2 regions of the Labrys sp. ALF-8 genome follow, and region 1 is predicted to be linked to the other one. Evidence: predicted binding sites of a transcription regulator. Region 1 holds the regulator's gene; the other holds the start of a gene.
The links. Region 1 encodes PhoB, which activates phosphate uptake and scavenging genes when phosphate is short. Its sites were predicted from a motif close to TGTCATNNANCTGTCAT; they were not measured.
Positions count from the first base shown of each region.

Region 2: the regulator PhoB is predicted to act here: its motif matches at 9,172-9,188, upstream of AC6H34_RS21380 (esterase-like activity of phytase family protein).

Region 1 is NZ_AP048537.1:3,204,185-3,220,152, forward strand. It holds gene AC6H34_RS14755 (helicase-related protein) at 1-968, shown strand, start outside; gene AC6H34_RS14760 (RNA-binding S4 domain-containing protein) at 972-1,262, shown strand; gene AC6H34_RS14765 (RrF2 family transcriptional regulator) at 1,411-1,857, shown strand; gene AC6H34_RS14770 (aldo/keto reductase) at 1,944-2,897, shown strand; gene AC6H34_RS14775 (YciI family protein) at 3,086-3,445, shown strand; gene AC6H34_RS14780 (RNA polymerase sigma factor) at 3,453-4,685, shown strand; gene AC6H34_RS14785 (LysR substrate-binding domain-containing protein) at 4,737-5,642, opposite strand; gene AC6H34_RS14790 (MFS transporter) at 5,868-7,424, shown strand; gene phoB (phosphate regulon transcriptional regulator PhoB) at 7,545-8,246, opposite strand; gene phoU (phosphate signaling complex protein PhoU) at 8,261-8,980, opposite strand; gene pstB (phosphate ABC transporter ATP-binding protein PstB) at 9,042-9,854, opposite strand; gene pstA (phosphate ABC transporter permease PstA) at 9,863-10,684, opposite strand; gene pstC (phosphate ABC transporter permease subunit PstC) at 10,698-11,699, opposite strand; gene pstS (phosphate ABC transporter substrate-binding protein PstS) at 11,901-12,950, opposite strand; gene AC6H34_RS14825 (ATP-binding protein) at 13,194-14,513, opposite strand; gene ppk2 (polyphosphate kinase 2) at 14,590-15,510, shown strand; gene AC6H34_RS14835 (PepSY domain-containing protein) at 15,630-15,887, shown strand; gene AC6H34_RS14840 (DUF2934 domain-containing protein) at 15,918-15,968, shown strand, end outside.
Region 2 is NZ_AP048538.1:327,016-342,983, forward strand. It holds gene AC6H34_RS21340 (L,D-transpeptidase family protein) at 67-1,311, shown strand; gene glyA (serine hydroxymethyltransferase) at 1,659-2,954, shown strand; gene nrdR (transcriptional regulator NrdR) at 3,049-3,531, shown strand; gene ribD (bifunctional diaminohydroxyphosphoribosylaminopyrimidine deaminase/5-amino-6-(5-phosphoribosylamino)uracil reductase RibD) at 3,637-4,776, shown strand; gene AC6H34_RS21360 (riboflavin synthase) at 4,790-5,404, shown strand; gene AC6H34_RS21365 (6,7-dimethyl-8-ribityllumazine synthase) at 5,547-6,053, shown strand; gene nusB (transcription antitermination factor NusB) at 6,050-6,511, shown strand; gene thiL (thiamine-phosphate kinase) at 6,529-7,515, shown strand; gene AC6H34_RS21380 (esterase-like activity of phytase family protein) at 7,579-9,123, opposite strand; gene AC6H34_RS21385 (amino acid ABC transporter ATP-binding protein) at 9,227-10,039, opposite strand; gene AC6H34_RS21390 (amino acid ABC transporter permease) at 10,036-10,803, opposite strand; gene AC6H34_RS21395 (ABC transporter substrate-binding protein) at 10,814-11,650, opposite strand; gene AC6H34_RS21400 (FadR/GntR family transcriptional regulator) at 11,826-12,539, shown strand; gene ggt (gamma-glutamyltransferase) at 12,536-14,119, shown strand; gene AC6H34_RS21410 (sodium-translocating pyrophosphatase) at 14,461-15,968, shown strand, end outside.

The sequences.
Region 1 (15,968 bases):
TCCGCCTGCCGGCACCGACGGAGCCCGCTGCTCCGGCCGTGAGCGAGGAGGCTGCGGCCACGGAGGAGACCGCGGCTGTCGACGAGGCCGCTCCCGCGACCGCGGTGGACGATGTCGCTCCCGGCGCGGCCGCCATCGATGCGATGGAAGTCGTGGGCTCGCCGCCGCACGAAGAATCCTTCCAGGAGTTTTCCGAAGCGTCCGGCGAGGCGGTTGCCATGCCGGCTGAAGAGGCCGAATCCGTCCCGGCAGTCGTCGAGCAGGCCGAGGCATCGGTCGCCGAAGAGATCGCCGCGCCGACCGCGGCACAGATCGACGCGATGGAAGTGGTGGGCTCGCCGCCGCACGAAGAATCCTTCCAGGAAGTTTCGGAATCTTCCGGCGAGGCTGTCGCCATGCCGGAGGGCGAGACCGCATCCGAAGCGGCCGTCGAGGAAATTCCGGAAATCGAAGTGTGGCGTCCGGCCCGTTTCGAGCGTCACCACCCGCGCCAGCACAACCGTCCGCAGCATGGCAACCGCCATGCCGGTGGGGAACGCCAGGGCGACAATGGTGCAGGTGGCGGTTTCCGTCGTGGACGCCCGGCCCCGGCCGACGGGGCCGCGCCGGCTCCCGCTGCCGAAGGAGCCGAGGCTCGCCAGGGCGAGCGGCGCTTCGATCGGCCGCGCCGTGACGACCGCGGCAACGGCAAACCTCAGGGAGAGCGCAAGCCCTTCGAGGGGCGGGGGCCTCGTCCCGAGGGCAAGTCCGGCGATGGCCAGCGCCGTCCGGGCGGCGAGGGGCGTCCCGATCGGGGGCCGCGTCCGGACCGTCAGGATCGAGGGGGCGATCGCGGGCCGCGCAACTGGTCGAGCGACGCGCGGCCGCAGGGGCGTGACTCCAATCGTGCTCCCGATCCGAATTCGCCTTTTGCCAAGCTGCTCGCCCTGAAGGAGCAGATGCAGGGCGGCAAGCCGGACAAAAAATAGGCGATGAGCGATGCCGGCAGCCAGGATCGCCTACGGATCGACAAATGGCTCTGGCATGCGCGTGTTGTGAAGACACGCTCTCTTGCGGCGAAATTGGTCGCGGACGGTCATGTTCGCGTCAACGGTACTCGCACGGATGCGCCGGCCAAGACGGTGAAGGCCGGCGACGTTCTCACCGTCGCCCTGGAGCGCACGGTCCGGGTCTATCGCGTCAAGGCCCTCGGCGAGCGGCGCGGCCCCGCGACGGAAGCCCAGACGCTTTATGAGGACCTGTCTCCGGAGCCTCCTCGGTAGCGATGTAGGGAGAACCGGGGTTGCCGCACTTCGCCTCGGGATGCGGCGGACAAATCTCCGCGCCGCCCGTCTATCCATCCGTTCGATATTCCCTATATTGCGAATAGACGTGGTCGACTGTGTCGTACGGGCGGAGTACTCAGGGCGCATGCTGACGAACAAGGGCAAATACGGTCTGAAGGCGTTGTCTCATCTTGCCGGCCTGCCGCCGGGAGAGACGGCGCAGAGCCAGGAGATCGCTCAGGCCAACCGCATCCCCAAGAAGTTCCTCGATGCCATATTGGCTGAATTGCGGGTTGCGGGGATGGTGCGATCGAGGAAGGGCAAGGGAGGCGGCTATATGCTGGCTCGCAACGCCAGCGAGATCAGCGTGGGCAATGCAATCCGCGTCCTCGACGGCCCGCTTGCGCCGATCGCATGCGCGAGCCATACCGCTTATCAGCCTTGCCTCGACTGTCCGGATGTTCCAGGCTGCACCGTGCGCCTCCTGATGCGCCGCGTACGCGACCTTTCCTCCGACCTGCTCGACAACATGTCGGTCGAGGAGATGCGCGGGGCGGGCGTGAGGGAGCCCGAACTGAATTATTCGATCTGATCCTTCCATCGCGGTTGCCGGCGCGCTCCTGCGCCGGGCCGCTTCGCCAGCTACTTTCCCGATAAGCGACGAGACGGAGAATACTCATGGAAAAACGTGCGATTGGACGCTCCGATCTTATGGTTGCTCCGCTGGGCCTTGGCGGCAACGTTTTCGGCTGGAGCGCTGACGAGAAGGCGTCCTTTGCCGTGCTCGACGCCTTCGTCGCGGCGGGGTTCAACCTGGTCGATACGGCCGACGTGTACTCGGCATGGGCACCCGGCAACCAAGGCGGCGAATCCGAGACCATCATCGGCAAATGGATGAAGGCTCGCGGCAACCGCTCCGACATCGTGCTGACCACCAAGGTCGGTTCGGAAATGGGCCCGGGGAAGAAAGGCTTGTCGGCCGCCTATATCAAGAGTGCGGTGGAAGCTTCGCTGAAGCGCCTGCAGACCGACTATATCGATCTCTACCTTTCCCACTGGGAGGATCCCGAGACACCTCTCGAGGAGACGCTCGGCACCTATGCCGATTTGGTGAAGGACGGCAAGGTACGCGTGATCGGCAATTCCAATCACAGCGCCAATACGATGTTCAAGGCTCTCGCCATCAGCACGAAGGAACTGTGGCCTCGCTTCGAGAACCTGCAGACGCACTACAATCTCTATGATCGTGCCGGTTACGAGACGGAACTGGAAGCCTTCTGCCTGAAGAACGAGATCGGGGTGACCAGCTATTTTTCTCTTGCCAAGGGTTTTCTGTCCGGCAAGTACCGCACGCCCGCCGACTTCGCCAAGAGTTCGGCGCGTGGCAGCGGGATGAGCGAATATCTCAATGCACGCGGGCTGCGGATCCTTGAGGCGCTCGACGCCGTCGCGCAGGCCAAGCATGCGACACCGGCCCAGATCGCCATCGCGTGGCTGATCGCCCGGCCGGGCATCGTGGCGCCCATCGCCAGCGCCACCAGCGTCGAGCAATTGCAGGACCTGATCAAGGCAACCGAGCTCAATCTCGGCTCGACCGAGATCGATCATCTGACCAAGGTCAGCGCGCCCTGAACCGGAGCGTGTTCAGGTCGGAGCGTTTGCCCGACCTGACGCACCGGGCGCTGTTAGATTTTGCCATTTCCGGCAGCGGGCCGGAGAGCAACGCGCCGCAGATTTTCGGAGGCTGAGTCGAAGAGGGCGGAGATCGCGCGTCATTGTGCTGCCGGGCGAGACCGCGCGGCTGACCGAGGAGAGATCCAATGCAATTCGCGATTCTGATCTATGCCAATGAAGAGGCGATGCTGAATGCAGATCCGGCAACCACCAGTGAAACGCTGGCTGCCTATGGCGCCTACACGCAGGCGATCAAGGCTTCCGGCGTGATGCTCGGCTCGAACCGGTTGCGGCCGACGGCTTCCGCCACCACGGTGCGCGTGGCCGATGGCAAGACTCAGGTGCTGAATGGGCCATTCGCCGAGACAAAAGAGCAATTAGCCGGCTATTATCTCATCGATGTCGCCGATATCGATGCAGCTCTAAGCTGGGCGGCGCGCTGCCCCGGCGCCAGCCGCGGCACCATCGAGGTCCGCCCGGTCTGGGACATGACGCAGTACGGCTGACCGACCGGTGGCACTCTCCGCCTCAAGCCTTGCCGAAAGCGTTGCCCGGCTGAGCTATGGCAAGCTGGTCGCCTTCCTGGCGGCTCGCTCCGGCGATGTGGCCGGGGCGGAGGATGCGCTCGCCGATGCCTTCGCGGCCGCGCTGGAGCACTGGCCGGCGAGCGGCATTCCCAATAATCCCGAAGCCTGGCTGCTCACGGCGGCCCGGCGCCGCCAGATCGACAGTGCCCGGAAAGCGAAGATCCGCCTGGAGAAGACGGGCGACGTCACCCGGCAGATCGAGGAACTCGCCATGATCGGGGCCGAGGACCATGCCATTCCCGATGAGCGCCTGCGCCTGATGTTCGCCTGCGCCCATCCGGCGCTCGACGCAGGCGTGCGCGCGCCGCTCATCCTGCAGACGGTTCTCGGCTTAGACGCCGCCGCAATTGCCACCGCCTTCCTGATCTCGCCGGGCGCCATGAGCCAGCGGCTGGTGCGTGCCAAGACCAAGATTCGTGAGGCCGGCATACCCTTCCGCGTGCCCGAACGCGAGGAACTCGCGGACCGGCTCGATGCAGTGCTGGAGGCAGTCTATGCGGTCTATGCCGAAGGCTGGGCCGATCCGGAGGGGGCCCAGCCGCGCCGGCGCAACCTGGCTGCCGAGGGTATCTGGCTCGGCCGCCTCATCGCCTCGCTGATGCCTGGCGAACCCGAGGTGCTGGGCCTCCTGGCGCTGATGCTGCATGCCGAGGCCCGCCGCGCCGCGCGCCGCAGTCCGGAGGGTGATTTCGTGCCGTTGGCCGGGCAGGACACGCTGCTTTGGGACGATGCGCTCATCGATGAAGCCGAGACGCTGCTGGCCCGCGCGGTGAGCGTCGGACGTTTCGGGCGCTACCAGCTCGAGGCGGCGCTGCAATCGGCGCATGCGGTCCGACGCAAGGGGCATGCCGTGGATTGGACGGCGATCGTCGAGCTCTACGACGCGCTGGTCCTCATCACTCGTTCGCCGGTCGCCGCCATCAATCGGGCGGTGGCGCTCGCCCATGTCGAGGGCGCGGAGGCGGGGCTCGCCGTGTTCGACGCGTTGTCGGGGGATGCGCGCCTGCTTGAGTACCAGCCCTACTGGGCAGCCCGTGCGGAGTTGCTGGCGCGGGCCAGGCGGCAATGCGAGGCACGGGAAGCCTATCTGTGCGCCATCGGTCTGGAACGCGACCCGGCCATCCGCCGCTATCTGCAGGGGAGGATGGAAGAACTGTAGCCGGAGCGGCTGGAGTCCGGGGCGCCCCTCAGGCGGCGCCTTGCCGGCAGATCAGTCGATGATCGTCCTGGAAAGCCGTTCGGCCAGAAACTCCACCACGGTTCGGACAGATGGCAATTGCCCGCGACGGTGTGGCGTCAGGATTGTCGTGGTCTCGCCGCCTACATCCCACTCCGGCAGCACCCGCACAAGCCGGCCTTGCTCGATCGCCTCCACGCACATCTTGCCTGGCAGCGATGCGATGCCCAGCCCGGCGACGGCAGCCTTCAGCAAGGTGACCGGATCGTCGGAGGTGAAGCGGGGGCGTGGCTTGACGGAGAGAGGTCTGTCGCCAACACGGCTGAAGGACCATGCCGTGGCCTTCGCGGCCGTCGACCACAGCAGCCCGTCATGCTCGGCCAGATCGTGCGGGCTCCGGAGCAGGGAGTGTTTTTCCAGATATCCAGGCGAGGAAACCAGGTAGTTGGGGGAGAACCCGATGCGCCTGCTCACGAGATCGGAATCGGGCAACGGTGCGTAGTGAATGCGGATGGCGATGTCGAAGCTCTCCTGTACCAGATCGACGAAGCGGTCGGTCGCGTGCAGCACGATCTGCAGTTTGGGAAAGGCGAAGGCGATGGCCGGCAGGATATCGGCGAGATACATCTGCGCCATGAGGATGGAGGAGGTCAGCCGCACGGTGCCGCTTGGCTCTGCAAGGCGGCCCTTGAGCATGGCCTCGGCAGCCTCGGCCTCGATCAGCATGGCGGCCGCGTGGCGGTAGAGGTCCTGGCCGACCTCCGTCACGGTGAAGCTGCGGGACGTGCGCTGGATCAGGCGTACGCCGAGCTCGCGCTCGAAATCGCCGATGCGCTTGGCAAGGGTCGACTTCGGCATGGTCAGGGCACGGGAGGCCGCCGCAAACCCTAGATGATCGACGACCTGAACGAAGAGCTGGAGATCGTTGAGATTGAGCATCGTCCTCATCGTCCAAAAAACAGGACGATAAGTCTATATCGGTCATAATGTAAATGGATCGTCCAATCTCATATGCATTCTCTCGATAGAACTTCGGAGAATGCTCATGACGTCACGCTTTCAAGCAATCGGATCCGGGAGGCGCCGACAGGTTGTCGGTCACCCGTTCGGGATTTCCAGGCCATCGCCGCTGCTGGCCATCCCTTCAATGGGGAGCGAGAGGTGATGGCGGTCTCCAGCGTCCCGCGCAATCGCATCGCGCTTGCCGCGCTCTGTCTGGCCGCGCTGATGTTTTCCCTGGAGATCTCCAGCGTGCCGGTGATCCTTCCCGTTCTCGAGAAGGTGCTGCATGGCGACTTCAAGGGCATGCAGTGGATCATGAATGCCTATACAATCGCCTGCACGACCGTGCTGATGGCGACTGGAACGCTGGCCGACCGTTATGGCCGGCGGCTGGTGTTCATCCTCAGCCTCATCCTGTTCGGCGTCGCCTCGCTGATCTGCGGCCTTGCACCTAGCGCGCCCCTCTTGATCGCCAGCCGGTTCCTGCAGGGAATGGGCGGCGGCGCCATGCTGATCTGCCTCACGGCCATCCTTTCGCATCAGTTTCAGGCCGGACGTGAGCGCAGCATGGCCTTCGCGATGTGGGGGATCGTACTGGGTATAGGATTGGGCTTCGGTCCCATCATCGGCGCGGTGATCGTAGCATTGGCGACCTGGCAGTGGGTGTTCCTGGTGCATGTGCCGCTGACCGTCCTCACTCTGGCCCTGGCCCTAGTGGGCGTCCGGGAATCACGCGATCCCCAGGCCGAGAGGCTCGACATCCTCGGCATCGTCACCTTGTCGGTGGCCGTGTTCGGCCTGGCCTACTTCATCACGCAGGGGCCTGACCTCGGCTTCACCAGCCTCGCCGCCCTCCTCATCCTGGCTGCGGCAGCGATAAGCTTCCTGCTCTTCATCCTGGTCGAGCGGATGAGCGCACGCCCGATGTTCGATTTTTCCGTCTTCAGGATCAGGAACTTCTCCGGCGCGATCATGGGCTCCATCGGCATGAACTTCAGCTTCTGGCCTTTCATCATCTACCTGCCGATCTATTTCCAGGCAGGATTGGGATACGACACCGTGGCCGCCGGAGCGGCCCTGCTGGCCTATACGCTGCCGACCCTCTTCGTACCGCCGCTGGCCGAGCGTCTCATGCTGCGCTACCAGGCCCGCGTGGTCATTCCAGGGGGGCTTTTCGTGATCGGGCTGGGCTTCATCCTGATGATGCTTGGCACCGCTCTCGATCATGCCAACTGGCTGACGATGCTCCCGGGCTGCATTGTCGCCGGCAGCGGACTCGGCCTTACAAACACGCCGGTGACCAACACCACGACGGGCTCCGTTTCCATGCATCGCACGGGCATGGCGTCCGGCATCGATGTCAGCGCCAGGCTGATCACCCTGGCCATCAATATCGCCCTGATGGGCGTGATCCTGGTGGCGGGTGTCGCCTCTTCTCTGGCGGACGCCCTGCCTGGAGTGATCGAGGGCACGCAACTGCGCCTGCTGGCAGAGACCATTGCCGCCGGAAATCTCGACTCGCTCCGGCAGGGCATGCCGGGACTGTCATCTGCCGTACCGACGGACGCGGCCGTGCACGCTGCGCTCATGCATGGGTTCGGTCTGGTGATGCTTTATGGCGCGCTGGGGGTATGGGCGCTGGCGGCAACGAGCTTCGTGATCTTCGGGCGACGGCGACATGCCGCCGCGCTGGGCTGCCCCATGGAAGAGGCTTGCTGACCGTCCCCGGGAAGATCTCCCTCCGAAACCGTACGGCAACGAGAAGGGCGCAACCCCTGGGGTGCGCCCTTCTCGGCATAGAGTCTCCGGGCAGATATCGCGATATTCGCGCGCGCCGGCTCAGCCCTGCTTGGAGAAGGTCTCGTCAAAGGAGTAGCCGGCACCGCGAACGGTGCGGATGGGATCGATTTCCCGGGTACGGTTCATGGCCTTGCGCAAGCGGCCAACATGCACGTCCACGGTGCGCTCGTCGATATAGACGTCGCGGCCCCAGACGCTGTCGAGCAGTTGCTCGCGGGCAAAGACCCGGCCAGGCGCCTGCATCAGGAACTCCAGCAGGCGGAATTCCGTCGGTCCGAGGCGGATTTCGCGATTGCCGCGATGGACCCGCTTGGTCTCGCGGTCGAGCGAGATGTCGCCGGCCTTGAGCAGGGAGGAGACATGCTCGGGCTTGGCGCGGCGCAGCAGGGCCCGCACGCGCGCGGAAAGCTCGGGCACGGAGAAGGGCTTGACCACATAGTCGTCCGCGCCGGTGGCGAGGCCACGCACCCGCTCCGTCTCCTCTCCACGCGCCGTCAGCATGATCACCGGCAGCCTCTCGGTCTCCGGCCGCATGCGGATGCGGCGGCAAAGCTCGATGCCTGACAGGCCAGGCAGCATCCAGTCCAGCAGCACGAGATCGGGAACGCTTTCGCGCAGGCGGATCTCGGCATCGTCGCCCCGCGACACGCTGTCGACCTCATAGCCTTCGGCTTCGAGGTTGTAGCGCAGCAGGAGCGTGAGGGCTTCTTCGTCCTCGACGATCAGAACCTTGGGAGGCATGGCCGATCCCTCTGTTACTTAGCCGGCACGGGGAGGTCGACAAGGGAGGTGCTGGTATCCGCCTTCGGTCGTTCGCCGGCGGGCGACTCCCCGGTCACCAGATAGTGCACCGTCTCGGCGATGTTGGTGGCGTGGTCTCCGATGCGCTCGATATTCTTGGCGCAGAAGAGCAGGTGGGTGCAGAAGCCGATGTTGCGCGGATCCTCCATCATGTAGGTCAGGAGTTCGCGGAACAGCGAGGTGTACATGGCATCGATCTCGCCGTCCGAATTCCAGACTGCGAGCGCCTCCTCGACATTGCGCTGGGCAAAGGCATCGAGCACCTGCTTGAGCTGCTCGAGCACGAGATCGGCCATGTGGTCGAAGCCACCGAAGAGCTGGTTGGACTGCACGTGTCCCTGGATGGCGATGACGCGCTTGGCGACGTTCTTGCCAAGGTCACCGATACGCTCGAGGTCGTTGGCCACGCGCAAGGCCGAGACGATCTCGCGCAGGTCGAGCGCCAGCGGCTGGCGCTTGGCGATGATCAGGATGGCCCTCTCCTCGACCTGGCGCTGAAGCCGGTCGATGGTGTTGTCGAGTTCGATGACCGACTTGGCGCGCTGAGAGTCCCGCTTGAGCAGCGCCTCGACGCTGTCTGCGACACTCTTCTCGGCCAGGCCGCCCATTTCGGCGATCATGTTGCGCAGTTCGCGCAATTCCTGATCGAAGGAGGTAACGATGTGATCGGACATGCCGCTCTCCAAATTCCTTGTCGCCGCCGCCTGTGCGGCGGCCTGAATACCTGCTTGCGGATCAGCCGAAACGGCCGGTGATGTAATCCTGCGTGCGGGTGTCATTCGGGTTGGTGAAGATCTTGTTCGTCGGTCCAACCTCGATGAGGTCGCCGAGGTAGAAGAAGGCCGTGGTGTCGGCGCTGCGTGCCGCCTGCTGCATATTGTGCGTCACGATCACGATGGTGAACTCGCGCTTCAATTCGTCGATCAGTTCCTCGATCTTCGCCGTGGAGATCGGGTCGAGCGCCGAGGTCGGTTCGTCGAGGAGCACTACTTCGGGCTTTACCGCGATAGTACGGGCGATGCACAGGCGCTGCTGCTGGCCGCCCGACATGCCGAGGGCGGAGGCGCCGAGGCGGTCCTTGACCTCGTTCCAGAGCGCCGCCTTGGTGAGGCACCATTCGACGCGCTGGTCCATCTCGGACTTGGAGACGCTTTCATGCAGGCGCACGCCGAAAGCGATGTTGTCGTAGATCGACATCGGGAAGGGCGTCGGCTTCTGGAACACCATGCCGATCCGGGCGCGCAGCACGGCCGGATCGATCTCCTTGCCGATGACGTTCTGCCCGTCCAGCAGGACCTTACCTTCGGCGCGCTGGCCGGGATAAAGGTCGTACATGCGGTTGAGCACGCGCAGCAGCGTGGACTTGCCGCAGCCCGAGGGACCGATCATCGCCGTGACCTGACGCTCGGCCACGTTGAGGTTGATCTTCTTCAGGGCATGCTTCTCGCCGTAGTAGAAGTCGAGATTCTCGACCTTGAGCTTGGTGGCGGCGTTGGGATCGGCAACCGGACGGTCGGCAACCGCAATCGAGGCGTTGGGAGCGGACATGGGAGCACTCATTTTTTGGGAGCAAGCGCGACGCGGGTGATGATGTTCAAGGCCAGCACGCCGAATGTGATCAGGAGGGCGCCAGCCCAGGCGATCGAGACCTGGTTGGGATCCGGGCTCTGGGCGAACAGGTTGATTGCCAGCGGCAGGCTGGGGAAGGCGCCGCCGAGATCCAGCGTCCAGTTCGAATTGCCGAAGGCGGTGAACAGCAGCGGGGCGGTTTCGCCGGCGGCACGGGCCAGGGCCAGCAGGATGCCGGTGACGATGCCGGTGCGGGCCGAGCGCCAGGTCACCGACATGATCACCTTCCACATCGGGGCGCCGAGGGCGAAGGCGGCTTCACGCAGTGCCAGCGGCACCAGGGTCAGCATGTCCTCGGTGGTGCGCACCACCACCGGCATGATGATGATGGCGAGGGCGATGATGCCGGCCCAGCCGGAAGACCCGCCCATCGGAACGACCACCATCAGGTAGACGAACACGCCGAGCAGGATCGAGGGGGCCGACAGCAGGATGTCATTGATGAAGCGCACCGCCTCCGCGAACTTGCTGCCCCGGCCGGCCTCGGCCAGGAAGGTGCCCGCCATGATGCCGAGCGGCGCGCCGATCAGCAGCGCGATGAAGATCATGATCAGGCTGCCGACGATGGCGTTGAGCAGACCGCCTTCGGCCATGGTCTTGGTGAAGATGGTGCTGGTGAGCGCTGGCAGGCCGAGGCCCAGCAGCGTGATGAGGATCCAGGCCAGGGCCAGCAGCGAGATCGCGGCAAAGCCCACGGAGATGGCCTTCATGACGTAGTCGACGGAGCGGCGGCGAGCGAGGCGATCCATGGTCTTGACCCTCTTACTTGGCGCCGGACTTGACGAGCATGCGGGAGATCGCAAGCACGATGAAGGAGATGACGAAGAGCACGAAGCCGAGTTCCATGAGCGACTGGTTGCGCAGGGAGCCGGCAGGCGCATCCGGGAACTCGTTGGCGATGGTGGAGGCGATGGTCGCGCCGGACGAGAACAGCGAGGCCGAGATGCGGTTGGCGTTGCCGATCACATAGGTCACGGCCATGGTCTCGCCGAGGGCGCGGCCGAAGCCGAGCATGGTGGCGCCGACGAGGGCGGTGCGGCCATAGGGCACGGAAACGTTGCGGAACACCTCGTAGGTGGTGCAGCCGACGCCATAGGCCGATTCCTTCAGCATCGCCGGCACGGATTCGAGGATCTCGACGAACATCGCTGTAATGAAGGGAATGACCATGAAGGCCAGGATCACCGCGGCGGTCAGCATGCCGAAGCCGCTGGTGGCGCCAGCGAAAAGATAGCTCACGACCGGAATATGGCCGAACACGGCCTTGAGGAAGGGCTGGATGTAGTTGGCCATGAGCGGGATGATCGCCACCACGCCCCACATGCCGAAGATGATCGAAGGCACCGCGGCGAGGAGCTGGATCGCCATGCCGACCGGCTTGCGGATCGGCAGCGGCGCGATCTCGGTGAGAAAGAACGCGATGCCGAACGACATGGGCAGGGCGATCAGGAGCGCGAGGAAGCCCGTGAACAGGGTACCGTAGATCATCACGCCGGCGCCGAACTTCTCGGTCACCGGGTTCCAGATCGTCGACCAGTAGAAGCTCGGTCCGAAATGCGAGAGCGCCGGCCAGCCACCCCAGAACAGCAGGATGACGATGGAGACCAGCAGAACGAGGATCAGGCCGGAGCAGATATAGAGCGCGGCCTTGAAGATGGGATCGAAGGCGGCGCCGGGTACGCGCTTGGCCTCCGGAGAGGGGGACCCCCGGGCTGCATCGGCTACCGATGCGGAGTCCCGTGATGAATCGGCGATGGCGCTCATGATTACTCCTCGTCAGAGCAGCTTTGGTCTTGCCTGCCAGGTTCGGGCTGGTCGCCAGGAAAGATCAAAGCCGCCGGGTGTCATGAAGGACGAGCAAATCTGCCTGAGCCGGCTGTGCACAGATGCTCGGTAGTGAAAATACGCGGTTCGGCAACGAAAACTCCGGCGTGACGAAAGCCACGCCGGAGAACGCAATACACATCAGTTGCTGTAGATGGCCTTGCCGTCGGCGCTCTTGATCTCGGCGGACCAGGAAGCGCGGATCTTGCCGACGACGTCGCTCGGCAGAACGATGTAGTGCAGCTTCTCGGCGGCCGGAGCGCCATCCTTGTAGGCCCAGTCGAAGAACTTCATGACGTCAGCCGACTTGGCGGCGTCCTTGGGGTCCTTCGGCAGCAGGATGAAGGTGGTGGAGACGATCGGCCAGGCCTTGTCGTCCTCGACGTTGACCATGGACACGGCATAGTCCTTGGCGTTCGCCCAGTCGGCCTTGGCGGCGGCGGCGGTGAAGGAGTCCAGGGTCGGCTTCACGGTCTGGCCGGACTTGTTCTGCAGGTCGACGACGGTCAGGCCGTTGTTGGCGGCGTAGGCGTATTCGACGTAGCCGATGGCGCCCTTGGTGTTCTTGACCGAAGCGGCGACGCCGTCATTGCCCTTGGCGCCCGAGCCGGCAGCCCACTGCACGGACGTGGCGGCGCCGACCTTGTCCTTCCAGTCGGCATTGACGCCGGCAAGGAACGAGGTGAACACGAAGGTGGTGCCCGAGCCGTCCGAACGATAGGTCGGAGCGATGTCGAGGTCGGGAAGCTTGACGTCCTTGTTGAGGGCGGCGATGGCCGGATCGCTCCAGTTGGTGATCTCGCCCAGGTAGATCTTGGCGATCACATCGGCGCTGAGCACGAGCTGGTCGGAAGCAATGCCGTCGATGTTGACGATCGGCACGATGGCGCCGACGACGGTCGGGAACTGCAGCAGTTTGGCGGCGGCGAGCTTGTCGGCAGCCATCGGAGCGTCGGAAGCGCCGAAGTCCACGGTGCGGTTGGTGATCTGGGTCTGGCCGCCGCCCGAACCGATGGCCTGGTAATTCACGGAATTGCCGGTCTTGGTCTTATAATCGGTAGCCCAGGCGTTGTAGACGGGAGCGGGGAACGTTCCGCCGGCGCCGGTGATGTCGCCTGCATAGGCAGCGGTGGCAGCGATCGTGCTCGACAGGGCTACTGAAGCGGCGAGCGCAAGAAATGAAAGCTTCACGGGATATCTCCGTTGTTCTCGGCGCAGGCGCCCCCAACCGCTTCCCGATCGTCAGCCCTGCCCAACGGCGCGAGTCCTAAGAGTGCGCCGCAACGGTTCTATGACAACTAGACTATCGTTTTATGACAAAATTATATATTTTAAATCAATTGGTTATGTGGATTGTAATGTAACGTGCCGCAATGCCGGCGGTCGATTGTAAAAGTCGGCCGAACGATTTTGATACACGCACAGGTTGTCTCATCACGTGATCTGATCGATCTTGACGGAGAAAACCGTGCCTTCTCCCGGCACGCTTTCGATGCCGAGTCGGCCGCGGTGCCGGGCCACGATGTGCTTGACGATGGCGAGGCCGAGGCCGGTGCCGCCCTTCTCCCGCGACTTGGCGGTGTCGACGCGGTAGAAGCGTTCGGTCAGGCGAGGCACGTGCTCTGCCTCGATGCCCGGGCCGTAGTCGCGCACGGTCACGACTGCATCGAGGCCCTTGCCCTGCGGCTTGGCAACCGAATCGAGCGTGACTTCGACCCGGCCCCCCGACGCGCCGTATTTGATGGCGTTCTCGACGAGATTCTCGAACACCCGGATCAGTTCGTCCCGCTCGCCGCGCACCTCCAGCAGCGGCACGCGCTTGTCGACGCTGAGCACGACGCCTCGATCCTGCGCCAGCGGGCCGAGGGTATCGGCGACATGGCCGACCACCATGTTGAGGTCGACCGGCTTGTCGGGCTGGACGTGAGCATTGAGCTCGATGCGTGACAGGGAGAGCAGGTCATCGATGAGGCGCGACATGCGGTTGGCCTGCGAGCGCATGATGTCGAGGAACTTCTCGCGCGCCACCGGATCGTTTCGGGCCGGCCCCTGCAGTGTTTCGACGAAGCCGAGGAGCGAGGCGAGCGGCGTGCGCAGTTCATGGCTGGCATTGGCGACGAAGTCGACGCGCATCTGTTCCACGCGCTGGCGCTGAGTGACGTCGCGCAGCACGATCACCACGAAATCGGGCCGGCCGCCGCCGTGCGCGATGGTGGAAATCTGGGCCTCGATCACGCGGTCCACCGGAACACGCTCGGAATATTCGATCTGGCGGGTGCCACCCGCTTCTAGCGCCGCCCGGATTGCATCGATCAGTTCCGGTACGCGCAGGGCGTAAGTCAGGGCCTCGGACACGCGCAGATTCGGGATGATGTCGCGTGCCTTGCGGTTGAAGAAGCGCACGGCGAGGTTTGCGTCGAGCACGATCACCGGGTCGGGAATGGCGGCGACCAGATCCTCGAAGGAGGGCTTGCTGCCGTCATCGGGCATGGCGGGCATGGCGGAGCCGTCCGGCACCATGCCTGGGGGGATGAGGCCGGCCGCGGCGACGATCATGGCGAGTGCGGCAAGGCCATGCCAGGCGGAGATTCCGTCCCACAGCGACAGCACGCCCACGACGAACGCAATGGCCGCCACGAGCCAGCGGCGTCCCCAGATGCGGCGCAAGATGGTTTGGTTCGAACCCACGGTTTCAGCTACACCGCCGGAGGTCAATTTCGTCAAGAGCCGGGAACGCCCCATCACCATCGACATTGCGGTAATCCATGTGAGTCGTTGTGGAATTCGTTCACCGTGGCAATGTATGCAGGCCCATGACAGTTTCACGACAATGGGGCGATTTGGGGAGGCCGTGGTGACAAAGAAAGCAAGTCAAAAGAAAGAAGAAGACGGCCTCAGGCGGGCGATAGCACAGTTTCGCCTCGACGGAGACGAATTGTCACCGGTGATCGACGCGGCTGCATTCGGCTCTGGCGGCTATCCGCACAAGCAAAAGCTCAACTCCAAAACCTACAAGCGTGATTTGCTGGCCCTCCAGATCGAATTGCTCAAGGCTCTGAACTGGGTGAGAGAGCAGGGCGAACGCGTGGTCGTGGTATTCGAAGGGCGCGATACGGCCGGCAAGGGCGGCGCGATTCACCGCTTCACCCAGCATCTCAGTCCGCGCGATGCACGCATCGTCGCCCTGCCGAAGCCGACGCCTACCGAGCAGGGGCAGTGGTACTTCCAGCGCTACGCCGCCGAGATGCCGACCAAGGGAGAGATCGTCATCTTTGATCGGTCCTGGTACAACCGCGCGGGCGTCGAGCCGGTCATGGGCTTCTGCACGGCCGACCAGACCGACCAATTCCTGCATGAGGCGCCGCAATTCGAAGCGATGCTGGTGCGCGACGGCATCCGGTTGTTCAAGCTCTTTCTCACGATTGGCCAGGCCATGCAGCTCAAGCGCCTGTATGCCCGCCACACCGATCCGCTCAAGCAGTGGAAGCTCTCGCCCATAGACCATCAGGCCGTGGGCAAATGGGACGCCTATTCCAACGCCTATGACCGCATGCTGGCGGCGACCGACACGGTGGATACGCCCTGGACCATCGTCAAGGCCAACGACAAATACCGCACGCGCCTTGCCACCATCCGCGGCGTGCTGGCCGGCCTGCCCTATCCCGAAAAGGACGAGGGACTCGTCGGTGACCAGGATCACAAGATCGTCCTGACCGCCGAGCGCTTCCTTGCCAAGGGTGGAGAGATATAAGGCGCGTCGCAGCACTTCGGCGGCCGGGCTCCGGAGCGGCGCCCGGCCGTCAGCGCCGCATGGAACCACGCCGCACCCATCGCCGTTGTTGTCGAGAACGATATCCGATGGTGCGACACATGAAAGAAATCGCTGTAGCGCTGCTCGCCGCCGCGCTCTTCGCCGGTCCCGCCTTCGCGCAGAGCGACGCGGCGGCGCCTCCCGCAAATGGCAAGAAGCTCTCGGAGTTGATCTCCAAGGTCGAGACTCGCGACAAATTCCTTTATATTTCGCAGATCGACTGGTCCACGAGCGGCTATTACGAGGTGATCTACTACACCTCGGACAAGGCCAAGGTGGAACTGCATCTGGATGCCATGACGGGTGAGCCGAAATAGCCGCTTTCAACCGAACAGGGGAGTTCGACGATGACCCATTCGACCGAGCAGCGCATTCGCATGAAGGCCTATGAGATCTGG
Region 2 (15,968 bases), on a different replicon from region 1:
TGCGGGGGACTGCCGGTACGGTAGGAACGTGGCGGAAGCAGGCTTTGACTGCAGGATTGGATCGATATGTCTCATTTTTCTCGCCGCAATTTCCTCTCCACCCTGGCTTTGGGGGCTGCGACGACCGCACTTACCCGTTCCGCCCTCGCCGACGATCTCGGCCTCGGGCAGATGGAGATGAAGGATCGCTATGATTCCGTCGCCAGTCCGATCGCGGCGGCGACCAGTTCCTCTCCCACCTTCTCGCCCTATACGCTGCAGGCGACGCAGAACGCGCTGGCCAAGTACACGGAACTCGCCTCCCAGGGCGGCTGGCCGCAGGTGACCGGCAATGGCCGCCTTCAGCTCGGCGACCGCAACGCCGACGTCGTGTCGTTGCGCCAGCGCCTCATCGTCTCGGGTGATCTTGCTCCCTCTCTCGGCGGCTCCCCGGTGTTCGACTCTTATCTCGACGGTGCCGTGAAGCGCTTCCAGTCCCGCCATGGCATCCTGGCCAGCGGTGTGGTCGGCGATACCTCGCGCGCCGCGCTCGCGATCCCGATCGAGATCCGCTTGAAGCAGTTGCAGATGAACATCGTGCGTCTGCGCACCATGGGCAATCTCGGCAACCGCTACATCATGATGAACATCCCGGCGACGGAACTCGAAGCCGTCAGCAACGGGGTGGTCGAGCAGCGCCACAATACCGTCATCGGCAAGCCGGACCGTCCCTCGCCGATCCTCTCGACCGTGGTTCAGAACGTGAACTTCAACCCGTTCTGGACGGTGCCGCTCTCCATCATCAAGAAGGACCTGATTCCTTTGATGCAGAAGGAGCCGACCTATCTGGCCGAGCACCATATCCGCATCTACACCCCCCAGGGCCAGGAGATTCAGCCCGAGCAGATCAACTGGAATTCGGATGAGGCGACCCGCATGCGCTTCACCCAGGATCCCGGCTTTGGCAACTCGCTCGGCCAGGTGCGCATCAACATCGCCAACCAGTATGGCGTGTACATGCACGATACGCCCTACAAGTCGGTGTTCGGTTCGGAATATCGCTTCGACTCCTCGGGCTGCGCCCGCGTGCAGGACGTACGCGAGCTCTGCGCCTGGATCCTCCAGGGTACGGAGTATACCCGCGACCGTATCGACGAAGTCATTCGCTCGGGTGCCCGCACCACGGCGACGCCGCAGGCCAAGGTGCCGGTGTTCTGGGCCTACATCACCGCCTGGGCCACTCCCGAGGGCCTCGTGGAATTCCGTGACGACGTCTACAACAAGGACGGCTACGCGAACCTCGCCGTGGTGACCAAGGAAGAGCAGGGCTGATTCCGGCATCGGGGCTTCAGGAGGACGTTTCGGCGCCGCAGGCATCTGCGGCGCCGTTTTATTTGGGCACGAGCGTAGTCGCTCCTGCGAACCCAGGCTTCCAGCCTGCCTCTTCCTTTCCCGGAGGGCGGGGATGACAACGTTTCGCTCCCGAGGGCCTGAAATCGCCTCTCTTTCGACGTCCGGATAAATACCGGGCGGTCTGTGGAGACCGGCGCACCAGGCCGCACGCTTCGGTCTCACGAACGGCTCGTGTCCGCCAATCACACTTTGGTCGCTTGCAGACATGACTTTGCGGCGCAACTTCGCTATGTCGTCTGCCTCCTGTCCAACAAGGCCCGCCCCTGATGAATGACGCTCGCTCCGCCACCCTGTCGAACAGCTTCTTCGCCGCCGATCTGCATGCCGCGGATCCGGAGCTGGCGCGGACGATCGATCTCGAACTCGGCCGTCTGCGCGACCATATCGAGCTGATCGCTTCCGAGAACATCGTCTCACGCGCCGTCCTCGAGGCGCAGGGCTCGATCATGACCAACAAATATGCGGAGGGCTATCCGGGCCGCCGCTATTACGGTGGCTGCGAATTCGTCGACATGGCCGAAAATCTCGCCATCGAGCGCGTAAAGAAATTGTTCGGCTGTGCCTATGCCAACGTTCAGCCCAATTCCGGCAGCCAGGCCAACCAGGGCGTGTTCCTGGCGCTGATGAAGCCCGGAGACACCTTCATGGGCCTGAATCTCAACGCCGGCGGCCATCTCACCCATGGCTCGGCCGTCAACATGTCCGGCCGCTGGTTCAACGTGGTGCCCTACAATGTGCGCCCGGACGACCATCGCGTCGACATGGACGAGGTCGAGCGCCTCGCCCATGAACACAAGCCGAAGCTGATCATCGCAGGCGGCTCGGGCTATGCCCGTCACTGGGATTTTGCCCGCTTCCGTGAAATCGCCGATGCGGTCGGAGCCTACTTCTTCGTCGACATGGCACATTTCGCGGGACTGGTCGCTGGAGACGCCCATCCTTCGCCGTTCCCCCACGCTCATGTCGCCACGTCGACCACGCACAAGACCCTGCGCGGTCCGCGCGGCGGCATCATCCTCACCAATGACGAGGAGATCGCCAAGAAGGTCAATTCGGCGGTGTTTCCGGGTCTCCAGGGTGGTCCGCTCATGCATGTCATCGCCGCCAAGGCGGTGGCCTTCGGCGAAGCGCTGCGCCCGGAGTTCAAGGTCTATGCCAGGCAGGTGGTCGAGAATGCCACCGCCCTGTCCGACAATCTCAAGGCCAATGGCTTCGATATCGTCTCCGGCGGTACTGACAACCATCTGATGCTGGTGGATCTGCGTCCCAAGAATCTCACCGGCAACTTTGCCGAGAAGGCGCTGGAGCGAGCTCACATCACTTGCAACAAGAATGGCATCCCCTACGACCCGCAGAAGCCGATGGTGACCTCGGGTATCCGCCTCGGCACGCCGGCGGCGACCTCGCGTGGCTTCGGCGCCACGGAGTTTCAGGAGGTCGGCGATCTCATCACCGAGACGCTGGAAGGCCTCGCCAAGAACGGAGCCGACGGCAATGGGTCGGTGGAGGAAGCGGTGCGTGCAAAGGTCAACAAGCTGACCGCGCGCTTCCCGATCTACTGAGCTGAAAGAGCGGACTTCTCGTCCGCTCTTTCATTTTCGCGAGCGATGCGGTTCCAAGAGGCGGACGCCACATCCGCACTCCCAGGAATGTTCCATGAAATGTCCTTATTGCGGCGCGCCCGACACCCAGGTGAAGGACAGTCGCCCAACCGATGACGGTACTTCGATCCGCCGCCGCCGGGTCTGCTCGGATTGCGGCGGCCGTTTCACCACTTTCGAGCGCGTGCAGTTGCGCGAATTGACGGTGGTGAAGCGTTCCGGCCGCAAGGTGGCTTTCGATCGCGACAAGCTGTCTCGCTCGATCGAGACGGCGTTGCGCAAGCGCCCGGTCAGCGAGGAGCGTGTGGAGCGCCTGGTGAACGGCCTGGTACGCCAGATCGAATCCCTCGGCGAAAGCGAGATCACCTCGGAACAGATCGGCCGCATCGTCATGAAGGGCCTGAAGACTCTCGACGACGTCGCCTATGTCCGCTTCGCCTCCGTCTATCGCAATTTCAACGAGGCCAAGGACTTCAGCGCCTTGCTGGAGGAACTCAACAGCGAGGATGAGTCCAAGGACGGCGCGGAGCAGCTTTGACAGAGCTGCCCTGCAGCATTGCAGGTTGAATAGCGCCTCCAGCCTGTCTATCTGCCTGTGCAATTCCTTTGCTTGGTCAGATTGCCCCGCACCGTGACAGCGCCCATGCTCCCCTCCGCCATCGAGGCCTTGCGCCGTGACGAGCGCTTCATGCGCGCCGCACTGGCGATGGGACGCCGGGGGCTGGGAAATACCTGGCCCAATCCCGCGGTCGGCTGTGTCATCGTCCGTCGCGTCGGGGATGCCGATGTGGTTGTCGGACGCGGCTGGACCCAGCCCGGCGGCAGGCCGCATGCGGAGACGCAGGCACTCGCGGAGGCAGGGCCGCTTGCCAAGGGGGCCACGGCCTATGTCACACTCGAGCCGTGTTCCCACTACGGGCGTACCGGGCCTTGTGCCGATGCCCTTGCGCGCGCGGGCGTAGCGCGCGTGGTGGGCGCGTTACGCGATCCCGATCCGCGCGTGGGGGGCCGCGGCTTCGACATGCTGCGCCGCTATGGCCTCGATGTCGCCGAGGGCGTGCTGGCCGACGAGGCCTTCCAGGCCCATGTCGGGCATATCACCCGCGTGACCTTCGGCCGGCCAGCCGTGACGGTGAAGATCGCGGTATCCTCCGACGGCAAGCTCGCCGGGCCGGGGGGCAGGCAGGTGCAGATCACGGGCCCGGACGCCAGCGCCCGCGTCCACATGATGCGCGCGCAGAGCGATGCCATCGCCGTCGGCATCGGCACCGTGCTGGCCGACGACCCCATGCTGAACGTGCGGCTGCCGGGCATGGCGGCTTCGTCGCCCCTGCGCATCGTCTTCGATTCCCATCTGCGCATTCCGCTCACCTCGAAACTCGTTCTGACGGCACGGGAGGTCCCGGTCTGGGTGATCGCCCGGACCGATGCGCCGGTGGAACCCGAAGCGGGGCTGGTCGCGGCCGGCGTCGAGGTGATGCGCATCGGCTGTGCCGCCGTCCCCGCCACAGCCAGCCAGTCGCTCGATCTCGGCGAGGCGCTGCGCCTCCTCGGTACGCGCGGGGTCACGCGCCTGATGGTCGAGGCCGGCCCGCACCTTGCCGCCGCCCTGATCGAGCAGGACCTGATCGAGGAGTTCGTGCAGTTCTCCTCCCCCGATCCCATGGGGGAGGGGCTGGTGGCGCTCACACCCGAACTCCTGGCGCAAGTCGACGCGCAATTGCCCAACCTGGCCGCCAGGATGGCCGGCCATGATACGATGACCATTCAACGCAGAAGCTGAGGACCCGCCCGTCATGTTCACAGGCATCATCACCGATATCGGCGAGATCGTCTCGCTCGAGGATCATGGCTCCACCAGGCGGGTAGCCATCGCCTGCGGATATCCGCTCGACTCGATCCCGATCGGCGCTTCCATCGCCAATGCGGGCGTGTGCCTCACGGTGACGACCCTGGCGCCCCGCGGGAACAAGGATACGGTGTTCACGGTCGACGCCTCCTCCGAAACCATCGACAAGACAACGATGGGCAACTGGCGCGTCGGCGACAGGGTCAATCTGGAACGCGCGCTGCGCATCGGTGACGAGCTTGGCGGGCACATCGTGTCGGGTCATGTCGACGGCGTCGCCGAAATCGTCTCCCGCAAGGACCAGGACGGCACCTCTCATTTCGTCTTCCGCGCGCCAAAGGAGCTTTCGAGGTTCATCGCCCAGAAGGGATCCGTCGCGCTCAACGGCACCTCGCTCACGGTCAACCATGTCGAGGGCGACGATTTTACCGTGATGATGATCCCCCATACGCTGGCCGTGACGACCTGGGGCGATGCCAAGGCCGGCGACAAGATCAATATCGAGATCGACACCATGGCCCGCTACGCCGCGCGCCTCGCGGATGTCGCCGCCGGCCGTTGAGGCCGCGGTTCTCGTCATCGCCGCGATCGTAGCCGAAAAGCGGCTTCCCCTTTTCGGTGCGATGCTCTAGTGAACGCCTCCAATATGATTTCGCGGCCGGGATGGTTCCAGGCTGCTTCCCTTCCGAATAAAGAGATCCGTTATGGCCGGCCCACGCCGTTCTTCCGCAAGCGCCGATACCGAGTTCGGCGGCCCCCTTCCTCCGCATATCCTGATCGTCGAAGCGCGCTATTACGACGAGATCGCGGATGACCTGCTCACCGGCGCAACCGGCGCCATCAAGGCGGCCGGCGCCACTTTCGACGTGATCACCGTGCCTGGCGCCCTGGAGATCCCTTCCGCCGTCGTCATCGCGCTCGATGCCGCCGCCCAGCGCGGCCGCGCCTATGACGGGGCCGTGGCGCTCGGCTGCGTCGTGCGGGGCGAGACCAGCCATTACGACATCGTGGCGGGAGAAAGCGCACGCGCCCTGATGGAACTTTCCGTGGACCGCGCCTTGCCGCTCGGAAACGGCATTCTCACGGTCGAGAATGACGAGCAGGCCCGAGTACGCGCCAGCATTTCCGAACTGAACAAGGGCGGGGGGGCTGCCGATGCGGCCCTGCACATGATTGCGCTCAAACGCCGCCTGCATGGGGCCGAGGCATGAGCCGCGCGCAAAAACGCTCCGCCGCGCGCCTGGCCGGAGTGCAGGCGCTCTACCAGATGGATATCCGCGGCACGAGCGTGGTCGAGGTGCTGGCCGAGTTCGAGAACCACTGGATCGGACAGGAGATCGAGGGCGTCGAGTATTCACCAGCTGAGGAGGGCTTCTTCCGCGACATCGTCGGCGGCGTGGTCCGGGAGCAGCGCAAGATCGATCCGAAGGTCGATGAGGCGCTGGCCGAAGGCTGGCCGCTGAAGCGTGTCGATGCGATCATGCGGGCCATCCTGCGTGCCGGCGTCTACGAATTGTCGCATCGCCGCGATATTCCTCCCAAAGTGACGATCTCCGAATATGTCAACGTCGCCCATGCCTTCCTGGATCGCGACGAGGCCGGCATGGTCAATGCGGTGCTCGACAAGATAGCCAAGGCCGAACGCAGCGATCACCTTCAGGCTTCGTAGCGTCTCCGGGGGCTTGCATGGCGAGGCTTACCGAAGATCAACTCATCAGCCGTTTCTTCGCGCCGCTTGCCACTGCGAGCGGAGCCCGTGGTCTTACGGACGACGCCGCCACGCTGAGCGTGCCGCAAGGCCAACACCTCGTGGTCACGACGGACGCACTGGTTGCCGGGGTGCATTTCCTGCCCGACGATCCGCCGGATCTCATCGCCCGCAAGTCGCTGCGCGTGAATCTCTCCGACCTTGCGGCCAAGGGGGCGAGGCCGCTTGCCTATACGCTTTGCCTCGCCCTGCCGGAAAATTGGAGCGAGGACTGGCTGGCGAGGTTCGCAGAGGGATTGCGGCAGGACGGCGAGGAGTTCGATTTTGCCCTGCTCGGCGGCGATACCGTGAAGACGCCCGGTCCGCTGACCGTAGCCGTCAATGCCTTCGGCATGACGCCGACGGAGCGTATTCCGCGCCGCGACGGTGCTCGGCCGGGGGACAGTCTGTATGTCACGGGCACGATCGGCGACGGAGCCCTGGGATTGCTGACGCGGACGGGAAGGGGAGACCTTGATGCCCTGCCCGAAGAGGATCGCAGTTACCTGACGCGCCGCTATCTTCTGCCTCAGCCGCGCAGTGCGCTGGCGGGGGCCGTTCTTGCCCACGCGTCGGCCTCGATGGACATTTCGGACGGCTTCGTCGGCGACCTGGCCAAGCTGCTGCGCGCTTCGCAAGTCTCCGCCGATGTCGAGCTGGAGGCGGTACCGCTGTCGCGGGCGGTGAGGAACGCCTGTGCCCACGATCCGGCCTGTCTCGAGCGGGCACTGACCGGCGGCGATGATTACGAGATCTTGTGCGCGGTACCACTGGGAGAGCGCAGCGTCTTCGAGGGCATGGCACGCGCCTTCGGCGTCCCGGTTGCATGGGTGGGCACTGTGACCTCGGGCGACCATCCGGCGCGCTTCCTGACCGCGGACGGCCGGGAGAGGACCTTCTCGCACGGTAGCTTCAGTCATTTTTGAGAGGCGCCTCGGTGTGCCGGCCTGGTGGGCGGCACACCGAGGTGCGGCAGGTCTCGCTCCTGTCTACTTTGCGGCGAGCGCCTTGGCGAGATCCTCGGGCAGCGTCAGCCGATAGGCCAGCACCATCGTGTCGTTAGTCAGGCCGGCATCGTAGGCCGCACCCTTCATGACGCCCTTGGTGGTAAGGAAGTCGTTGTCATTGCCGATGAAAAGGAACGCATCGTTGGGCGCCGCCGGATCCAGGGCGGGGACCAGCGTCATGGCTTCCCACTTCTCACCGAGCGTGAAGTCGTTGGCATTGGGATTGTCGATATTCATGCCGAACTTCTTGAGCTGGGCGGTATTCAGCATGTTGATCAGTACTTCGGACTTGGCGGGCGTGATCGAGGCATCGAGCACGTCCTTGCCGTCCTTTATCGGGGCGATCGGCTTCACGCCCGTCTCGTAGTCGGTGCCGGCGAGGTTGGTAGCGCCGGTCGTATCCACGACCAGCACGGCTTTGTACATTTCAGGGGCCTTGCAGTTGCAGCCATGGCCGGTGCTGTCGCGGGCAAGCAGCAGGAAGCGGTGGTCGTCGAGGGCGACCATCTCGCTCTGCGCCGCGGTGGAATCGATCTTGCCGTCACCCTTCTTGGAGTAGACCGGCAGTTCGATGGCGTAGACGGCCTTCGGCGCCTTGGGCAGCGGATCGGCGGAGATGTCGTAGGCGTAGATGCGGGTTATGGCACGGTTCGCCTGTCCCTTGGCCGAGCTGTCCTGCAACGCCCCGCTCTGGAGGACCGCGAGCAAGGTCTTGCCGTCGGGCGTGATGGAGGCAGCTTCCAGGCCCTGGTTGTTGCGGCGGCCCGTATCCGGCGCATCCATCGAGGTGTAGTTGATCTTGCCATCCTTCATGGGCACCAGCGCGGGGCCGGGAGGGATCAGGCCCTTGAGCTTGCCGTCCGCCGAGAAGAGATAGAGCGCCGCGGCATACTCATCGCCGACATAGAAGCTGCCGTCGGCGCGATAGGTGAGGGCTTCGGCGTCGAAGGACAGCGAGCCGTCGCCCAGCGCTCCGGCAGGCGGGACCGGCAGCGTATAGCCATCCATGCTCACCGTATTCGAACCGGGGTCGGCGCCCGTCGTCGGCTTACCGTCGAGGCCGGTGAGGAACACAGCCTTGTCGTCGAGCGGCTTGAGGGTGACCTGGGATTGCGAAGTAGTCGCAGCGGGAAGGCCCGGGCCGGAGTAGGGCATGAAGTTGAGGTCGAAGGCCAGCACCCGGCCCTGATAGTCGAAGAACAGGTTCTTGTCGGGATCGTTGTAGCCGCGATCCGGCAGCGAATAGAGCCGCCCGGTATAGCCCGTCGCAGTCTTGGCCCAGCTCTTGGGATCGATCGCCATGGAGGAGAAGGAACCAAGCGAATCGCCCTTTGCATCCTTGAGATCGGCACTCAGCCGCCCGATGCCGACGAGGCCGTGATTGACGAAGGTGCCGCCGGCGAAGTCGATCTTGTCGTCACCGGCATTGGTGGAGACGAAGGGGGACTTGTAGGCGAGCGGCTCGGCATGCGCGGCGGCGGGCAGGGTCGAAGCGGCAATGAGAAGGGCGGTTCTGAGAAGGCGCATGGTTTCCTCGCTGGGCAGCTTGCATCGAGGCTTCCTTTGCAAGGCAGGGTGACAGGGGCATGACAACCCCTGCTTGTCATGGCGGGCGGGCACGCCAGGTGATTTACGCGGGCTGCCGCTGGCCTTGATGGCCGTTTGCTCCCGCCACGCGCATGAGGAAGGCCCTGGTGCGCTCCGATTTCGGAGCGGTAAAAAAGACCTCCGGCGGGGCCTCCTCGATCACTTTTCCTCCATCCATCATCACCACGCGGTCGGCCACTTCGCGGGCAAACCCCATTTCGTGGGTGACGACGATCATCGTCATGCCGTCGCGCGCCAGTTCCTTCATGACTTCGAGAACCTCGCCTACCATCTCGGGATCCAGAGCACTCGTGGGCTCGTCAAACAGCATCAGCGTGGGTTTCATCGCCAGCGCCCGCGCAATGGCTACACGCTGTTGCTGTCCACCGGAGAGCTGGGAAGGGTAGGCCGCCGCCTTGTCGCCCAGGCCAACGCGCTTCAGCAATGCCATGGCCTCGGCCTGTGCGGTCGCCTTGTCGACGCCGAGGACCTGGATCGGCGCTTCAACGATGTTCCCGAGAGCCGCGAGGTGCGGAAAAAGGTTGAAGCGCTGGAACACCATGCCGATCTCACGGCGCTGGCGTGCGATATTGCGCTCGCTGTCCTCGATTAGCCGCCCCTTCGCCTCGCGATAGCCGATGAGATGGCCGTTGACCCTGATGCGGCCCTTCTGGATCTTCTCCAGATGATTCACGCAGCGCACGAAGGTCGTCTTGCCCGAGCCCGAGGCGCCGACGATGACGACGACCTCGCCACGCCTGACGTTGAGCGAGGCGCCTTGAAGAACCTGCGTGGAGCCGAACCACTTCTCGACATGCTCGGCCTCCACCACCCATTGCATATCGGAGTCCTTCATTGCGCGCCTCCAAAGACGCCGCCGAGAAATGAACGGCCCGCCGGCTTGTTTCGCGCCTCGGCAAAGGGGGCGCTGTAGCGATCTTCGATCCGCCGTTGAAGGACGCTCCAGAGCGTGGTCAGGGAGAGATAGTAGAGTGCCACGACGGAATAGAGTTCGAATACCCGGAAAGTGGCCGAAGTCACCATCTGCGTCGCCAGCAGAAGTTCCGGGACGCCTATGACGCTGAGCAGCGTCGTGCTCTTCAGCATCGAGTTGAAGTTGTTGCCGAGCGGAGGAAGGATCACCCGGGCCGCCTGGGGCAGAATGATGCGGCGCAGGAGCAACCCCGGGGTCATGCCGAGCGACTTGGCCGCTTCGGTCTGGCCCTTGTCGATCGAGTTGATGCCGGCGCGGATGATCTCGCACATATAGGCGGCCTCGTTCAGGCTCAGCGCGATGATGCCCGCCTGCACATTGCCAGGAAGCACCATGAATCCGAGATCCACGTCGTGGAAGCGGATGATGTTGGCCGCCGCAAGCGCTGTGTAGATGAAGACGATCTGCACCAGCAGGGGCGTTCCCCGCATCACCCAGACATAGAAGCCTGCGATGACCTGGAGAAGGCGCAGCCGCGACAGGCGACCGAGGGCAACGAAGAGGCCAAGCGTCGTGCCGACAACCTGCGACACGACGCTGATGCTGAGCGTGAGCCAGAGCCCGTGCAGGTAGATGCTGCTGGGCTCGAGCAGATAGTGGAAGAAGATGCTCCAATTGAAGATCATCGGGCCGGCCTCACAGGGCGTCCCGTTCGATTCCCCACGTCTTCAGGATCGACATATAGGTGCCGTCCTTGCGAACGGCGTCCAGTGCCTGGGCGAAAGCGCCCTCGAGGTCCTTTTCATCCTTGCGGAAGGCGGCGCCGATGACGGTGCGGGAAAAGGGCTCGCCGGCGATTTCGAAGAGATCGGGGGCCTGGGTGAAATAGTAGCCCGCCGTCTTCACCGTCGTCCCGTAGACGTCGACCTGGCCGACACGCAGGGCCTGGAAAGCGTCGGTATCCTTCGGAAACACCACGATCTGCGCCGGCGCCTTGCTTTCGCCCGCGAGCTTCTTGTTCTCGTCCTCGATGAGCGATTGGACGGTCGTGCCGTTCTGCACCGCGACCTTCTTGCCGGAGAGATCGTCAAGGGTCTTGACCCCGGTGGGATTGCCCTTGAGCACTACCATGGACTCGCTGGAATTGAGATAGTCGACGAAATCCACCACCTCGCGGCGCTTGGGCTTGTCGTAGAGCTCCGACATGATCATGTCGCATTGCCTGGCGATCAGGGCCGGAATGATGTCGTCGAAGATGACATATTTCCATTCCGTGGTGACGCCCCATTGCTTGGCGACGGCGTTGCCGAGGTCGACCTCGGCGCCGACCAGCGAGCCGTCCTCCTTGTAGAAGGATAGCGGCGGCGAGCCGATATCGGCGCAGATCACGACTTTCTTGGCCGCCGCGATGGCAGGCGGCGGCGTTACGCCCTGGGCCTGTGCCGAGGAGAGCAGCGCGGTGGACAGGATCGCTCCGGCAAACAGGCCGAAACTGGAACGAAGACAAGGCGATACGGCACGTGGCACGCGCATGATGATGCTCCGGTTGGGTTTGCCAGCATGGTCCTTCTGTCTGGAACCAATTTTTATGGCGATATCATTATTGGTGCATACTCTTTGATGAATCAGCAAGAAAAATTGCAAACACAGTAGACTTTTGTACTTATGTGCCCATAATTGTTGGAACCAATATGGAAATTGGTCTCATATGAATTCACGAGAACAAGCCATCCAGGGTCTGATCGCTCTGATGAACGGCGGTCGCTATCCCTCCGGTTCCCAGCTTCCGCCGGAACGGGAGTTGATGCTCGAACTGGGCGTGAGCCGCCGGGCCCTGCGCTACGCCCTGGAGATGCTCGAGGCGGAGGGACGCCTGTGGCGCCATGTCGGGAAGGGCACCTTCGTCGGCACCAGGCCGCCCGGGCGTGAGTTGGGCATGTCCCTCGTCACGGCCAGCACCAGCCCGGCCGAACTCATGGATGTCAGCTTGTGGACCGAACCAGCTTTCGCGCGGGTCGCCGCCCTCCGGGCAAGCCGCATGGATATCGACAATCTACGCTATCTTCTCGCTCGGAGCACCGCAGCCCGCGATCCCGTCACCTGGGACATCTGGGACGTTCGCCTGCACCGGGCGATCGCGGAGGCGACCCACAATGCGCTCGCAACGGCGGTGTTCGACAGCCTCAATGCCGTGCGCGACGAGGGTGCATGGCGACATCTGCGCAGCGATCCGACCACTTCGGGGCGTTTCGAAGAGTTGTCCGCCCATCATCGGGAGATCGTCGAGGCGATCGCCGGCCACAATCCGCCGGCCGCGGAGGCGGCAATGCGCCGGCATCTGCACTCGGTCCAGCATGCCCTGCTCCTCTTCGATGAAGAGGACGCTGTTTCCGCCAGCCCATTTCAGGAAGCGATATCATGAGAGATTTTCATTTTCCCGGCCGCTCGCCGGCGCGTGCGACCGAAGCCATGGTCGCCACCTCCCATCCCTTGGCGAGTGCCGCGGCCCTGGCTTTGCTGCGGGAGGGAGGCAATGCCATCGATGCGGCGATCTGCGCCGCTGCGGTCCTTGCCGTGGTCGAGCCGCAGTCGACAGGCATCGGCGGTGATGTCTTCTGTCTCTATGTACCGGGCGGCGAGGGCGAGGTCATCGCCTTCAACGGGGCCGGGAGGGCACCTTCCGGCGCCCATGTCGACTGGTATGAGGAACGAGGGTTCCAGGCCATTCCCACCGACAGTGCGCATGCCGTGACCATTCCAGGCGCCGTCGACGCCTGGTGCCGCCTTTCGGCCGATCATGGCCGCACGCCGCTGGAACGCGTCCTCGCGCCGGCCATCCATTATGCGTGGAATGGCTATGTGGTGCAGGACCGCGTCGGAGCAGACTGGTCGGACGCGCGGGCCCTGCTCGTCCGGGACGAGACGGCCGCACGTATCTTCTTGCCGGCCGGCGCTGTGCCGAAGGCCGGTGACGTGCATCGCCAGCCCGAACTCGCCGAGTCGCTGCGGCGCATCGCCCGGCACGGACGCGGCGGCTTCTACGAAGGCGAGGTGGCGGAGGATCTCGTCTCACGCCTGAAGGCCGGCGGCGGATTGCACACGCTGGAGGATTTCGCGACCGCGCAGGGCAGCTACGCCGCTCCGGTCAAGACAACATATCGCGGCACCGAGATCTGGCAGATGCCTCCCAGCAACCAGGGGCTCACGGCCTTGCTGATGCTGAACCTCCTCTCGGGCTTCGACCTCGCGGGGCTCGACCCCCTGGGAGCGGCGCGCTTCCATCTCGAGATCGAGGCGGGACGGCTGGCCTACCAGGTACGCGATGCCCTGGTCGCCGATCCCGGGCAGGCACGTGTGGACGTCGGTGGGATCCTCTCGAAGACCTACGCCGACAAGCTGCGAGCGAGAATCGCGCCCGACCGGGCCCTTGAACTTCCGCATGCCGTGATGGAGCCCTCCGATACCGTTTATCTTTCGGTGGTGGACGCCGATCGCAACGCAGTCAGCTTCATAAACTCGACCTATTGGTCCTTCGGCAGCGGCCTTGTCGGGCCGAAATCCGGCGTCGTCCTGCAGAATCGCGGTGCGGGCTTCCGGATAGACCGGTCACATCCGAACTGCATCGCTGCGGGCAAGCAGCCCCTGCATACCATCATGCCCGGCATGGCCATGCGCGACGGACGTGTCTTGGCGCCCTTCGGGGTGATGGGCGGCGACTATCAGCCGTTCGGCAATGTCCACGTGCTCACCAACGTCCTCGACTACGGCATGGATCCTCAGGCGGCGATCGATTTTCCCCGGGCGTTCCACAACAGGGGCGGGGCCGTCGTGGAGCGCAGCGTTCCGCCGGCCGTCATGCGCGGGCTGCAGGAGCGCGGTCACCTCGTCGGCATCGCGGAGGAAGCTCTGGGCGGTGGCCAGATGATCGTCATCGACTGGGACAGGGGTACGTTGACCGGCGGCTCGGATCCGCGAAAGGACGGGCTGGCGATCGGATATTGATGAATGGCCTTTTCTTGCACGCTGCCCCTCGCATAGTTGCGAAAGGGCGAAATGCCGTCCGATCCCCACGTCCTTCTAGCCTCGACCAAATTGCCTGGACCGAAATGCGGTTGTCATCATCAGCCGCTTTACTTGGCGGCAGCAGGCCTGTCTCTCAAAGAACTTTGACTGATCGCGCCACGTTGGTTGCGCTGCCTCTCTGATTTTGGCAGCATCAGGGCAATCCGGACATTTCACGGCGTCCGGTGGAGGATTCGCCGCACCGACAATTCCCCGGCTTTCACCAAGGGGGGCGGGGCTTGGCAACTTGTGCGAAGTAAGGGACAAGGAAAAAGACGTCCATGCTTTCATTGTGGGTTATTATTGCGTGCGGGGCGCTTTCCCTCGTCTATGGCATCTGGGCATTCCAGTCGGTAATGGCGCAGCCAGCCGGCACCGCCCGGATGCAGGAAATCGCCGGCTTCGTGCGCGAGGGCGCGCAGGCCTATCTGCGTCGCCAGTACATGACGATTGCGGGCGTCGGCATCGTCATCTTCGCCCTTGTCGCCTACTTCCTGTCCATCCCCAGCGCGATCGGCTTTGCCATCGGCGCGCTGCTGTCGGGTGCGGCGGGCTTCATCGGCATGAACATGTCGGTGCGGGCGAATGTCCGTACCGCGCAGGCCGCGATGAACTCGCTTGGTTCGGGTCTCGAGGTCGCCTTTAAGGCAGGCGCCGTCACCGGCATGCTGGTCGCGGGCCTCGCTCTGCTGGGTGTTGCCGTCTATTACTACGTGCTGACAGGCCCCCTGGGCCTCAGCTTCGCCGATCCCAAGCAGGCCCGCGAGATCATCGACTCGCTCGTGGCTCTTGGCTTCGGCGCCTCGCTGATCTCCATCTTCGCCCGCCTCGGCGGCGGCATCTTCACCAAGGGCGCCGATGTCGGCGGTGATCTCGTCGGCAAGGTCGAGGCCGGCATTCCCGAGGACGATCCACGCAATCCCGCGACCATCGCCGACAACGTCGGCGACAACGTGGGCGACTGCGCGGGCATGGCGGCGGACCTGTTCGAGACCTATGCGGTCACGGTGGTCGCAACCATGGTGCTGGCAGCGATCCTGTTCGCCGGCACGCCGGTGCTCTCCAACGTGCTGCTCTATCCCCTCGGCATCGGCGCGGCCTGCATCGTCACCTCCATCATCGGCACTTTCTTCGTCAAGCTGGGCGCCAACCAGTCGATCATGGGTGCTCTGTACAAGGGCTTCATCGCCTCGGCCGTGCTTTCGATTGGCGGACTTGCGATCGCCACCCACTTCCTGATCGGCTGGGGCGAGGTCGGTACCGTGGCGGGACGCGCCATCACCGGCACTTCCCTGTTCGGCTGCGGCATCGTCGGCCTGCTGGTGACCGGCCTGATCGTCTGGATCACCGAGTATTATACCGGTATCGGCTATCGGCCCGTCCGCGAAATTTCGCAGGCTTCCGTCACCGGCCATGGCACGAACGTCATCCAGGGTCTTGCGGTCTCGCTGGAAGCCACGGCCCTGCCGACGATCGTCATCGTCGCCGGCATCGTCGCCACCTACACCCTGGCAGGCCTCTTCGGTACCGCCGTGGCGGTGACCACGATGCTCGGTCTCGCTGGCATGGTGGTGGCGCTCGACGCCTTCGGTCCCGTCACCGACAATGCCGGCGGCATCGCAGAAATGGCGGGCCTGCCCAAGGAGGTGCGCAAGTCGACGGACGCGCTCGACGCCGTCGGCAACACCACCAAGGCCGTCACCAAGGGCTATGCCATCGGTTCGGCCGGCCTCGGCGCTCTGGTGCTGTTCGCCGCCTATACGTCGGACCTCACCTACTTCTCCTCGAA